4 regions of the Paenibacillus sp. P4_E11 genome follow, and region 2 is predicted to be linked to each of the others. Evidence: riboswitches for the same ligand, from Rfam matches in the RefSeq annotation. Region 2 holds a riboswitch; each other region holds the start of a gene.
What was found. A riboswitch is a leader RNA that binds a small molecule or an ion and turns the genes downstream of it on or off. The one in region 2 is predicted to bind cyclic di-AMP.
Positions count from the first base shown of each region.

Region 1: linked by a shared signal. The riboswitch ahead of AC1DWB_RS25765 (hypothetical protein) and the one ahead of AC1DWB_RS10240 (CAP domain-containing protein) in region 2 are both predicted to bind cyclic di-AMP.
Region 3: linked by a shared signal. The riboswitch ahead of AC1DWB_RS05215 (3D domain-containing protein) and the one ahead of AC1DWB_RS10240 (CAP domain-containing protein) in region 2 are both predicted to bind cyclic di-AMP.
Region 4: linked by a shared signal. The riboswitch ahead of AC1DWB_RS14035 (G5 domain-containing protein) and the one ahead of AC1DWB_RS10240 (CAP domain-containing protein) in region 2 are both predicted to bind cyclic di-AMP.

Region 1 covers NZ_JBFUIX010000092.1:7,660-10,989, reverse strand. Annotated here, with positions in the region: gene AC1DWB_RS25770 (LacI family DNA-binding transcriptional regulator) at 1-547, opposite strand, end outside; cyclic di-AMP (ydaO/yuaA leader) riboswitch at 809-981, shown strand; gene AC1DWB_RS25765 (hypothetical protein) at 1,014-1,460, shown strand; gene uvrA (excinuclease ABC subunit UvrA) at 1,534-3,330, opposite strand, start outside.
Region 2 covers NZ_JBFUIX010000019.1:62,590-65,919, reverse strand. Annotated here, with positions in the region: gene AC1DWB_RS10245 (ROK family transcriptional regulator) at 1-1,180, shown strand, start outside; gene AC1DWB_RS10240 (CAP domain-containing protein) at 1,383-2,159, opposite strand; cyclic di-AMP (ydaO/yuaA leader) riboswitch at 2,155-2,283, opposite strand; gene AC1DWB_RS10235 (sugar phosphate isomerase/epimerase family protein) at 2,370-3,245, opposite strand.
Region 3 covers NZ_JBFUIX010000007.1:121,212-124,541, reverse strand. Annotated here, with positions in the region: gene AC1DWB_RS05230 (AbrB/MazE/SpoVT family DNA-binding domain-containing protein) at 1-19, opposite strand, end outside; gene trmL (tRNA (uridine(34)/cytosine(34)/5-carboxymethylaminomethyluridine(34)-2'-O)-methyltransferase TrmL) at 156-620, opposite strand; gene AC1DWB_RS05220 (response regulator) at 772-1,485, shown strand; cyclic di-AMP (ydaO/yuaA leader) riboswitch at 1,752-1,927, shown strand; gene AC1DWB_RS05215 (3D domain-containing protein) at 1,935-2,789, shown strand; gene AC1DWB_RS05210 (polysaccharide deacetylase family protein) at 2,797-3,330, opposite strand, start outside.
Region 4 covers NZ_JBFUIX010000031.1:13,528-16,857, reverse strand. Annotated here, with positions in the region: gene rnmV (ribonuclease M5) at 1-21, opposite strand, end outside; gene AC1DWB_RS14035 (G5 domain-containing protein) at 192-1,331, opposite strand; cyclic di-AMP (ydaO/yuaA leader) riboswitch at 1,620-1,783, opposite strand; gene AC1DWB_RS14030 (ABC transporter ATP-binding protein) at 2,048-2,794, shown strand; gene AC1DWB_RS14025 (ABC transporter permease) at 2,791-3,330, shown strand, end outside.

The sequences.
Region 1 (3,330 bases), on a different contig from region 2:
TGCCAATGCGTGCATGGCCTTGCGCTAACAAGTAAGTGATCGCCTCGCCAGCCGGCGTCCGATTGTCCTCCATCACCAGATCCGTCCCAACGCCTGCAATACTTCGGTCCACAAGCACGAGTGGAATATCAGCGCCCAGCACGTGTCGAAGTTGCTCCTTGTTGTCGCCAGTTCCGGCTAATACAATCCCGTCGACCCGGTTGCTGCGCAGCACATCAAGCGCCTCACGCTCCTTCTGCGGACTCTCATCCGAATCCATGAACAGGACGCGGTAGCCAGCGGAGATCAGTCTGCGTTGCAGCGTGTTGGCAATGGCCATGAAGTACGGATTCGTCATATCCGGCAGGATCATACCGATACTGCGAGATCGGTCTTGCTTCAGACTACGTGCAATCGCATTCGGCTGGTAGTTCAAGCTCTGAACGGTGCTTAACACTTGCTGACGGACTTCATCGCTCACATACCCTGTTCCACTCAGCACTCTTGATACGGTAGCAGTCGATACTCCGGCGCTCTTGGCGACATCTTTAATTGTTAGCTTGCGCACCTGGACTGAACGCCTCCTTCTGCTTAACCTTTAGTTAAACGTTTACACATCTAAATTATCACAATCTAAAGAACCTTTCAATCGTAAAAGTATCGAATGAGCAAGGCACAGCTTCTGGAAGCAAAAGACTAGAAAATAAAAGACTTGTTCGGTTGTATCCGTTTTCATTTGCTATAAAGGCTAAATATCCTCTTATCTCACGCTGCTCCCGGGTTTACAAGGTTGCCTAATCGTCGTATCATTTGGAGCAACAACTACATAAGAAGTCAATCGCTGAATTCCTATCCAGGAAACGGGGGAACCACCGGAATGTTCTGTCTTACATGTCTGACAGAATGACGTTCCATGGGGTGAATCCAAGGCATACGCCAAGGTAGGGCTCTCTCAAGCCCGAATCCGATAGCTAACTTCGTAAGCGCCTTGAGAGAGCCTAGCTCCTCCTTATGCATCGTAAAGGAGCCCACCTATGATAAAAACAATCGAAACCTTACCCGACTTAAGTCACTCTATCTCGTCTCTCTACCAGATCGGCTCTATGAAGCTGTTCCTGTTCGATCCTGATCGGACGGATGGGTCGACTCTTGGAGTCGACAAAGACTGTTACACCGGTTTGATGAAAATGACTAGTCAGGGTGCAGTGGGATGGGGAACGTTCACCCTGCCTCACGGAGAACATCCGATCGATCTTGTGAAGTGGGCGTCTATCTTCATGTCACTGAAAGGTCTCTCTATCCCCGACGCATTCCTATATATTCAGAGTAACAGACTATGCTGGGGCGAAGTAAGAGGAGATCTAGCTGCTGCGGCACTAAGCGATCTGGCCGATAATATCGAATACCCTCTTATGAACGAGCCCTTCCAGATGGAAGAGAATGAATTGCTGCAGCAATCGCTCTCGTATTTCTCCTTCTAATCATTCGATAGAATCGATAAAGCCCTCACACCGGATACTTCGGATGTGAGGGCTTCCTAGTTCAATAGATAACCTACCTGAGCGCTTCTCGCAGGTAGCGTCCGGTGTGAGAGACCTCGACCGCTGCCACATGCTCCGGTGTGCCGGTCGCCATCAATTCGCCCCCTCGATCTCCCCCTTCGGGCCCGATGTCGATCACCCAATCACATTCGCGGATGACATCGAGGTTGTGCTCCACGACGATGACCGTATTGCCGGCGTCCACCAGCCGGTTCAGCAGAATGAGCAGCTGTGCGGTATCCCGCGGATGCAGTCCGGTCGAGGGTTCGTCCAGCAAGTACAGCATGTGGCGCTTCGTCTTGCCGCTCAGCTCCTTGGCCAGCCGAATCCGCTGCCCCTCTCCCCCGGACAAGGTGACGATCGATTGGCCCCAATGGAGATAGCCAAGCCCGACTTCGTTCAGCAAAGCGATCTGGGCGTCCATCTTAATCTGACCTTGCAAGAGCGGCAGACTCTCCTGGACGGTCAGATCGAGCAGGTCGGAGACCGACAGTCCATTGTACGTGATACGCAGCACTTCCTCCTGGAATCGCTTGCCGCGGCATACCGGACAACGTACCTCAAGGCCAGGTAGGAAGAACATATCCATCGGCACGACGCCGAGTCCTTGGCAATGCTCGCATCGCCCACCCGGCGTGTTGAACGAGAAATGCTTCGCCGTGAGCCCGGCCTGCTTCGCCTCCGGCAAGCCGGCATACAGATTGCGAACGGCGGTGAATACGTCCGTGTACGTCGCCACGTTGGACCGGCTCATCCGACCGATCGGTGACTGGTCGACCGTCACGATGTTGTCAATGGCACCGTAGCCGGTAATGCTGGCGCAGCCGTGGCGTTGCTGCTCGTCGCTGCCCCCGGCAGCCACGAGATCGAACAGCAGTGTCGACTTGCCGGAGCCGGAGACGCCGGTGAGGGCGACCAGGCACCCGAGCGGGAACGCTACGTCGATATGCTGCAGATTCCGCTCGAAGGCATCGCGGACTTGCAGGAACTGCCCGTTCCCAGGCCGTCTCGTCCGAGTCGTCTTCAAGCCCGATTGTCGAGCTTCCTCGTCGCGCAGGAATGTGCCCGTGACCGACTCCGGGTTCTCCATCAATTCCATCAGTGTACCTTCGCCCACAATCCTTCCGCCGAAGCTGCCTGCCCCGGGTCCCATATCGATGACATGGTCCGCCGCGCGCATCATCTCGACATCATGCTCGATCACGAGCACCGTATTCCCCAGATCGCGAAGCTGCTGCAGCACCTGAATCAGACCCGCCGTATCGCGGGCATGGAGGCCCATGGTCGGCTCGTCGAGAATATACAGCACCCCGGTCAGGCCCGATCCAATAATAGAAGCGAGCCGCAATCGCTGTGCTTCCCCGCCGGACAGCGTGATCGATTGGCGGCTAAGCGTCAAGTACCCGAGCCCGACATCGACGATTCGTTTCGTGCGGAGCGTTAGATCGTGCAGCAGGGTTTCTACCTGCTCCCGCTCTTCTAGCTGTAGCTCGCCCATCAGCTGCTCCAGCCAGAACAGCGCATTCTGCAGCGCCCACCCGGAAATATCGGAGATCGACGCGCCGCCGACTGTAACTTGACGGATCGCTTCCTTCAGACGGGCTCCCTGGCAGACAGCGCAAGTCTGTTCCTGGAACAGTGCCGATTCACCGGATTCGCCGGCTTTCTCCTTGTAACGTCTCCATATTCCGGTCACAACGCCTTCGAATTTGCCACCACTCACCGATTTGGGTGGCTTCGCATCGGGATAATGCCGAGTGAATTCTTCACTCTCGACACCATAGTAGAGCAGCGCGCGCTGCACGGCGTT
Region 2 (3,330 bases):
TCTTCAAATGTTAAGGGTTCACGGCCCGATGTCCCGCATCGAGCTGACACAATCGACCGACTTAAGCAGAGCCACGATATCCGCCGCTATTAACGAGCTGATTGAACTAGGCGTTGTTCATGAAACTGTACTCCGTGAATCCACAGGGGGCCGTCCGGCTACTAATCTGGAGCTCGTCCCTCATTCCCATATCATATTAGGTGCCGATCTTAGCCATCAGACATGGATATTAGGCGCTTTCGATCTGCTCGGCAATACGGTGGCTAGTAAGCGACTGCCTTTCAGTCCCCTTACACCGGAGGCTGCTGTACAGACTCTCGCCAATGAAATCCCTAACTTTATTAAAACTTTAGGCAAAAGTCCAATACCGGTGTTGGGCATCGGTATACCTGGGCTTGTCGATACCTACAATGGCCTGCTTCGAAGCTCAGCCGTGCTAGGCTGGCAGCAGGTCGAATTGGGGGCCATGTTGGAACAGGCTATCGGCTGGCCCACCGTTGTACTCAACCGAAGCCGGGCTCGCGGACTTTCGGAATGCCGTTATGGGGCGGGCAAAAACTATCGTCACATGATTTACATCGGTGTAGATTCAGGCATCGGAGCCGGAATTTATGTAAACCGTGAGCTGATACATGGTGCGATCGGCGGCGCAGGCGAAATCGGCCATACCACCGCTTTGGTAGACGGACCTTTATGCCCTTGCGGTAACACCGGCTGTCTGCAAATGCTCTCCTCATCAACCGCTATGGAACTGGAGGCACGGAAGCTGCTCCGTATGGGTGCCAGCTCCTCACTCCATCTGAAGCCGGACTTCGATCTACAGATGCTGAAGGCCGAAGAGATTTGTCTTGCTGCCGAGCAGGGAGATGAGTTATCCATCCAAGTAGTTAATAGTGCTGCAACCTATTTGGGCATAACGATGGCCAATCTGGTCAACCTGTTGAACCCGGAAGCGATTATTCTAGGCGGACCGATACCCAAGGACAGCCCGACCTTTGTACAAACGGCCGTTAGGGTAATCAGGCAGCGTGCAATTGGTCAATTATCGGCTTCGACTGTCGTCCATACCGGGCAGTTCAAAGAAGTCGGTGGTGCACTGGGAGCGGCCAACTTTGCGCTGGATCGGCATATGACGTTTTCCTACTTCTCCTATATGCAGAGCAACAGCGCCAGCCGCTAAGCATGTGTTCGGGATAAAACAGAAGATGCTGATGCACAATAAAAAAAGCTCCTATCGGAGCAATTCGGTGAAGCGGGTTCGTCTTTAGCGGTAACTTTTTATGCCGAATCAGGATGCAACCTCTCGATGTTTATACTTTCTGATTCTGTAAAAAAAACCGTTGACTAGAAATCGTCAACGGTTCAGTTTACATTACTTCTTATTAACCTGTGAATTCTTGAACCCATTCGCCGTTGTAGAAGGCAACGCCAATCTTAGTGAAGTTCCCGTTAAGGATGTTCTGACGGTGTCCCGCACTGTTCATCCAGGCAGTCATAACTTCCTGAGGCGTACGTTGGCCCTTGGCAATGTTCTCACCCGCATAACGGAATGAAATGTTATAAGTTTTCATCATGTCGAATGGAGATCCGAATGTAGGCGAAGTGTGATCGAAATAGTTCTTGTTATACATATCCTTCGCTTTATCCATAGCCATATTCGTCAAAGCGGCATCACTTGTAAGAGGTTTAAGCCCAGCTTTGGCACGCTCCTGATTAACAAGCGACACGACTTGATTCGCAAAAGAACTTTCCGTTCCTGTCGACGGTGTGCTTGGCGTCGGTGTTGGCTTTACTGGTGTTGGTGTAGGCGTTGGTTTTACTGGTGTTGGTGTAGGTTTAACTGGTGCTGGCGTCGGTGTTGGTGTCACCGGAGTCGGCGTTGGTGCAGGTGTTACAGTTGTTGGTAATTCCGGGAACTTGATGTTCATCCCTGGAAACAGCTGCTCCAATTGCTTCGACAAGTCGAATTTACCATTCAGGAAATCGTTAAGATCTACTTTCTGTAAGCTATAATAACATTGAACTTGATTCCCTGTAGGTGTCGTCCCATTAGTCAAGGTTGCTGCGGATGCTGCTCCAGCTCCTGCTGTGCCGCCGATAACACCCAATGCCAATACCCCTGCCAATAGCTGCTTGTTCAACTTCTTCAAAAACTCCACTCTCCTTTTCGGCCTGCGAGGTTAGCTGACGGATTCGGGTCAAAGAGTAATCACCCGGCCACATAGTGGCTTCACCCCAAAGTTGGTTCCCCCGTGCTTCTACTAGCTTCGGCCTTTGTTGTTTGGTGCCCGTTCATTGTAGCATGGTTATATACACGAATTCATGCCGCAAAGTCTGGCAACAAAACCGGATTGTGGAACATTTGAATGCTACCGATACGTCTTAATGAAGTCAACAGCTTTCCTAATATCGATCTCCGGTTGGTCGCCAACTTCACGTTCGATCGTCAAATATCCTTTATATCCGATGTCCGTCAACGCTTGGAAATAAGCTTTGAAGTCCACTTTCCCTTCACCCAACGGCACTTCGCGGAAGATTTCGCCGGAACGCACCATCTCAGCAATTTTGCCGTGATCCATCGGCTCATAGCCTAATGCGCCATAGATTTCGCGTGGATCGACTTCCTTGTAGCGAACGCCATCCTTCACGTGCGTGTGCACGATATAATCCTTCAATGTGTATACACCTTGTACCGGATCGTCCCCTGTCACCATGACCATATTGGCTGGGTCGAAGTTGACCGATACGCCTCTGCTGCTCAACGTGTCGAGGAAACCTTTCAGATGCTCAGCTGTCTCAGGTCCGGTCTCAATCGCGAAAAAACCGCCCATGCTGCTCGCATATTGGCTCAATTCTTCACATGATTGCTGCATGGCAGCGAAGACAGCCCCATTCTTATCCGAAGGCACAATCCCAATGTGTGTCGTCACAATGTTCGTACCCAGATCTTGCGCGAGATCGAGAATGCGTTTGGACTTCTCGACTTTGGCTGGATTAGCGGCGATATCCTGGAAACCGTGTCCACCAAGATCACCGCATAGTGCAGATATTTCCAAACCGAGCGAATCTATGTAAGCTTTCAGTTCTTTTCGTTGAGCAGGCGACAGATTGGCGGGATCCATCTCTCCGCTGACGGCATAGATTTGAACACCTTCTGCGCCAACATCCTTGGCCTTCTTCAACCCTTCTCTGACTCCGATGCCAAAGCTGTCGACGATGACTCCAATTTTGTTAGTCAATTTCATGCTTCTCATCCTCTTCTCTCGTATTCGGAATAGTAATATACGTAGTGATTGTACTTTCGTTCCAATAACATGTCAACTTGAACGA
Region 3 (3,330 bases), on a different contig from region 2:
CGACGCCTGCTGGCCTCATCAGATTTCCCCCTCCATAAAAGGTCACAAAAAAGCGAATGTCATCCACTTTGAATTTATCAATTCGCTATTCGTGTAAAAAATCCTTCTTTAGCCTCTTTCGTTCAGTCGATTTCTTTGGTCAATGTTAGAAATATTTACGCGAGTCCCAAAAAATGGTTTTGCCGCAGTCCTTCGAACAATACAATCGCTGCAGAATTGGATAAATTGAGTGAGCGTACCGCATCCGTCATGGGCATGCGAATACATGTGTCCTGGTTCGCCTCGATCAATTCAGGAGGAAGCCCCTTCGTCTCCTTACCGAATACGAACATATCTCCGTCCCGATATTCGAATTCCGTATACAGCCGGGTGGCCTTCGTAGTCGAATAGAAGAATCGGCTCTCGCTGAAGTGCTGCTGCAGCTCCTGAAACGAATCGTAATAGTCCACCTTCACTGCGTGCCAATAGTCAAGTCCAGCACGCTTGAGTGTACGATCATCGGTATCAAACCCTAATGGCCTTACCAAATGCAAGTAAGTCCCTGTTGCCGCGCAAGTACGCGCGATGTTGCCCGTGTTAGCCGGAATTTCCGGCTCTACAAGTACGATATGGAATGCCAAGCTGTTCACCTCGTGTTTCATTATACAACAATTTCTCCAATAATTTTAACATCCACTTTACGAACGATTAATATTGGCATGATATTGCTCTGTCATAATAAACCTATCCATTACTAATCCATCTAGGAAAATGAACACAAAGGAGACGACGATGATGAAAAAACGAATACTTGTCGTAGATGACGAACCTTCGATCTCCATGTTGATTGAATTCAATCTGAAACTGGTTGGCTTCGAAGTGCAGTGCGTGTATGACGGGGAAGCGGTGTTCGAGGTGCTGCCTCAATTCCGCCCGGATTTGATTGTTCTCGACCTCATGCTGCCCAAGCTGGACGGCATTCAAGTGTGCCGCAGGCTGCGCAGTCAACATAATCTAGTCCCGATTGTCATGCTGACGGCGCTTCAGGATTTGTCTGACAAAATCCAGGGGCTGGACAATGGAGCCGATGATTACATGACGAAGCCGTTCAGTCCGCAGGAGCTGGTCTCACGCATTCAGGCCATCCTGAGAAGATTGAACACACTGCCGACTACTTCTGATGAATCGATCCATATCGGCCCCATTGAGATTCGTCCTGATCAACGGGAAGCTTATATTCACGGTAATTCCATTGAGCTGACACCGAAAGAATTCGAATTGCTTCTGTTCCTCTGCAAGCATAGAGGTAAAGTGCTTAGCCGCCAGCAACTGCTGCACGGGGTGTGGGACTATCACTTTCTCGGAGACACCCGGATCGTGGACGTTCATATCAGCCACCTACGCGACAAAATCGAAAAAAATGCCCGCACGCCGGAATACATTATGACGATTCGAAATGTAGGTTACAAGCTGTTGGAGCCGATTGCAAAAGAATCGTTCGCTTAATGGACAACTTTTTTTTCAAGCTTAATGAAGTTCAGTCAGGCAGGGGATTTATTCCAGATCTGCTCCAGGTTCGACAATCGGGAAAGATTGCTTTAGCGCCAAGCCATTGGCGCTTTTTTTGTTATTCGCATATAGGGTTCGTATAACCTGAAAGGGACCCAATTTTTCACATAAAAACCTACTTGTATTTGCCAAAATATTGCGTTCACATAATGGATTACCAAATTTTAAGGGTTTTTCTAGGTATAATCGTATGTTAGCCTGTTTAGTAAGCACGGCCGAAACTGTCCTTCCCAATTGTTGGACAGTGCGGGGGATGTAAGTATGTATGGACGAAAACGAACTTGTTCGTCCGTTTGGGGTGAATCGTTTATAAGACGTAGGGTTGTATCCTCAGCCCGAACCCGACAGCTAACCTCGTAGGCATCAAATAAAAGGAGCGATGTACCTTGATATCCAAGTTTTACAGCAAAAAAACCTTGGCGACAATTGCCTTAGGCGTATTTTGCATTGGCGGAACGACCGTCTTCGCAGAAAGTGTGGCAAAGCTGAGCCAGGAAGACGTGCCGGCCAAACCGCAGACTGAAGAGGTAAGCCAGCTGGCAGTCGCAACGAACGCACAAGGGTCGGACATCGCCTCGAGCGAACCCATCAAATTCGACCTCCAGGCTGGCTGGGACTTGCAGCGTCCTCAAGCAACGGCCGAAATCGCCAAGAGCGAAGCAGCTGCCGCCGCAGAAGCAGCGATTGCCGCAGAACAAGCCGCACAAGCAGCTCAGGCGGCTCAACTCGCAGCTCAAGCAGCCGCATCTGCACCAGTCTCAGTACCTGCCGCAAGCAAGCAGACGGCAATCGTCAGCAAAGCCAAAGCCAAGTCCGCAGCGACTACAGCTGTAGCGAAAGCAACGGTCACGGCTGCTCAACCCGCTCAGGATGCTGTACAGACGGGACAAACGATTCAAGATCACCAGGGTGCCTCGCATTCGTACAAGAAAGTGCTGAACGCCACAGCTTCCGCCTACTCCAGTGCGCCTGAAGAGAACGGCGGCTATGGAGCGGTTGATTACTTTGGCAATGCGCTAGCACTTGGCACAATCGCAGTCGACCCTAAGGTCATTCCGTTAGGAACGACCGTCCTGATCAAAGGCTATAGCTTCAGTGGATTGCCGCAGACTTTACTGGCCAAGGCCAGTGATATCGGTGGTGCGATCAAGGGCAACAAGATCGATATTTTCATTCCCGGGTCCAAGTCATTCGTGAACTCGTTCGGGTTACAGAAGGTACAGATTTACGTATTAAATTAAGTTTAGACTACAGCTGCTTGGACAAGTTTAATAATTGTGGGACGGTTACGAGTTCGTAGCCGTCTTCTTTTATTTTACGAATAATGGACGGCAGGGCCGTTACTGTGCCTGATAAATCCTGCTTATCTCCTCCGGCGGAATGCTGCAACACAATCGCGCCAGCACGCATATGGCTTATGATGTTATGTGACACTTGATCGGCCGATAAACCTTTCCAATCCAGGGAGTCGATATTCCAATTGACGATTACATAGTTGCGGCTTCCGACCCACTTCAGCTGTTCCTCGGTTATTTCACCATACGGAGGACGAATAAGTTTGGGGTAATAACCAATTTGCCCATGTAAGATCTGGGATGTCTTCTCGATCTGATTCTGGAACTCGCCGAGCGTCAACTTCGTGAACAACGGATGATTGTAGGAGTGGTTGCCGATTATATGTCCTTCCCGCACGATCCGAGCCACGACGGCTGGATTCGCCTCTGCCCTTCGTCCGACCAGGAAGAAAGTCGCCTTAACGTTATTCGCCTTAAGAATGTCCAA
Region 4 (3,330 bases), on a different contig from region 2:
AACAATGATTTCTTTGATCACCTTGGCCCGTCCCTTTCCGACAGCAACAAAAAGAAGAGGGGCGGTTGTCCTCTTCTTCTCCTGCATGAGCTTCTATTGTACACTATACCCGAACTCGAAGGGAATGATCAATCCCAGAGCAGAGCTGACGCATTTTTCGCGGGGTCAGCTCTGGCTCAGGGAGATGTCTATCAACTCGAAGCCGGTTTATCCTTGCCGATAACGTAAACCTTGTAACCGCGTTTCACACCAAATCGTTTGGCATAATCCGGGTTGTCGAAGAATACATCGATAATGTTTCCCTTGATGCCGCTACCGGTGTCTTCCGCACGTCGCAAGCCGATACCCTCGATGTAGACCCACCATCCAATTGGAATCACTTTGGGATCTACCGCAATCGTACGGCCTTCGGTCACACGCGTCCCGGAGAAGGTTAATCCGTATTGGGGATGCTCGCTGGTTTTGCCTGTAGAACTAGCATCAATGGTATACGCAGTCAGCGATACGTTGTTCAAGATCTGCTTATACCCGAACGTCACGCCTGACTTCGTCACTTCTTCGATATTAGGCGTGGATGCAGACAACACAACTACGGGGTTTTTGGTGCCCAGTGCTACGACTTTATTGACACTTTCCGCAGATACTTTCATATCGACTACATTCTCAGCCACAAGGACGCCATCCTCGAACGTTTTTTCGATCTTCTTGGCAAGAACGCCATCTTGGCCTTCTGTAACGGTTTGCTCCTTGCCTTTCAGCAAGTTCGGATCGTTTTGTTTCACGGTGTCAAATGGTATGGCTTCCGTCTGATCCTCTAATACTTTATTCACTCTGACCACTTGAATGACATCATTCCCGCTAATGCCCGTATCCTGCGCAGGAGACACTTTATCCAGTTCTCCTACGGATACATCCAAGTCCTGCAATACTGCAGCAACCGTTCTTCCTGTCGTGTACTTTAATTCCGTCTTCCCATCAGCCATCAATTGCACCGGTAGAGCATGATCGACCACGACTTTATCCCCGTTCTTCAACTTCGCCTCTAAAGGCAGGGATAATCGGTCATATTCTCCAACCGGAATGGCCAGTTCATCCAGTAGGCGTTGCAGGACCCATTGCTTCGTACTCACAACGGTTTCTTGTCCATTCACTACTACGGATACGCTCTTGGTAGCCGTACCGTACAACAACACCGTGAACATGAAAGTCATAGCGATTGAAAACAAAGCGATACCTGAAATCAAACGCAAGTTTTCACGCTTCCATCGCAATGCGAAGGTCATGCTGGATGATCGTTTTACATGGGGTTCTCCTTGGTGAATACCTCCCACTTCTTCGGTCCTCCTTAAGCCCCGCCGTCGAGTGTTACGCATGATCGGATTTGACGCGACTATAGTTTATTGTTAGTGCCGTCTCTCCTCCACTTGTTTGATTTTGGGCAACCGCCCCCCTCCAATGTGTATGAGGGTCGTGGTCCCAATATCCCTTAGTGAAGAAAAGAATTTTCTTTAGCGCTTTAACGCTTTGCCGGAATATGGCATTAAAAAAGCCGCAGAAGAGGGACTCTTCTCGGCTGTACGAACCATGCTACATCAAAAACAAGCATAGGCCCCCGACAAAGTGCCTCTCTCTTCACGCTTACGAGGTTAGCTGACGGATTCGGACGCGAGAGTCGCCCTATTCGCTACTGTAAGAGTTGTAGTCTCACTAGCGAAATTCACCCCAATGTAACCCTGTTTGGTTCCCCCGTTTTTCATTTCTGAAAACTCAGCGATTGGAAATTGATAGCAATATGAAGTTAAGTTATTATGAAGGTTAGTTTACGATGTTCCTCCAAAGCTGTAAAGCGAGCGGAGTATGTAAAAACAGACAAATCCACGAGTTTTGTGTGATTAATCACACTTTTTTGCCAATATTGCTCTCTCAAACTCCCCCACACGCTTGTTTACGTAAAAGTTGGGTAACATCGGCACAAAAATAGGTAAAAATGTGCTTGCAATCTTTGAAAATGTTAGGATAAAAGTATCAGATGAACCGGAGGTTTGCTATGTTACCGATTTTGCAAGTGGAAAAACTATATGGTGGTTACTTCAGCAATAAGCCAATTTTACATGATCTCTCTTTTACAGTAAATCCTGGAGAAATGATCGGCTTGATCGGTTTAAACGGGGCTGGCAAAAGTACGACGATCAAACATCTGCTCGGGCTGTTACAACCCCAACAGGGAGAAATCCGAATCGGCGGGCAACAGCCATTAAGAAACGAACACCAATTCCGTTCCAAGCTCGCCTACGTTCCGGAATCCCCGGAGCTGTATGCGGAGCTAACGATTCGCGAACATCTGAAGTTAACGGCTATGGTATACGGGCTCGAAGAATCGCAATTCGAACAGCGAATCGACACGCTTAGCACTCAGTTCCAAATGGGCGACAAATTACACAGCTTTCCGCAACAATTGTCGAAAGGCATGAAGCAGAAGGTGATGATCATGTGCGCCTTTCTTGTCGAGCCGCCCCTGTATATTATTGATGAACCGTTCCTGGGACTCGATCCGCTCAGCATGCGGTCGTTACTCGAACTCATGGTTACACGCAAGCAGGAAGGAGCCAGCTTGCTGATCAGCTCGCATATATTGTCGACAATTGAGCGATATTGTGACCGCTACATCGTCCTTCACAAAGGGCGCGCCATTGCCACCGGTACGTTGACCGAGCTGAAGGAGCAGGCTGGTACCAGTCGGGAGGCCACGCTTGAGGACACCTTCTTCTCGCTGATCGGGGAGGGCAGCCAATGAGTGTACCTGAAGAGCTTTGGCGACAAAGGTCCAAGCGGCACTTCGTTGTCGTCACCCGATATACCCGAGATATGGGCCGCAGCGGCTTTTTCATGTTCCTGCTGTTCGCGCTTATTGCACTGGCTTATTTCTACAACACTTCGTTGTCCAAGCTGTCAGAGGACTTTCCCTACACGCTCTTACTGACTGCCGTGCTGCTGCCGCTCCTTGCCATCAGTCCGGTCCGCACCTTGCTCCGCGAAGCAGACAGCGTCTTCTTGCTTCCGTTGGAATCCAGGATGGGTGCTTACTTCCGGGCCGCGTTCCGGTACAGCTTTATCGGACAAGCTATTCTGATCGTGGTCGTGGTGACGACGCTAAGCCCACTGTACTACCATGGGTTCGGTAAGGATGCCACTCCGTTATGGGTATTGCTATTTCTGACGGTCGCTTTGAAATTCGCCAGTTTACTGAGCACATGGAAAGAAGCTAGCCTGTCCAGACGCGGGCAGCGGATCGCTTCGGCCGGGTTCAAGTGGGTCGGCAATGCCGCTGTA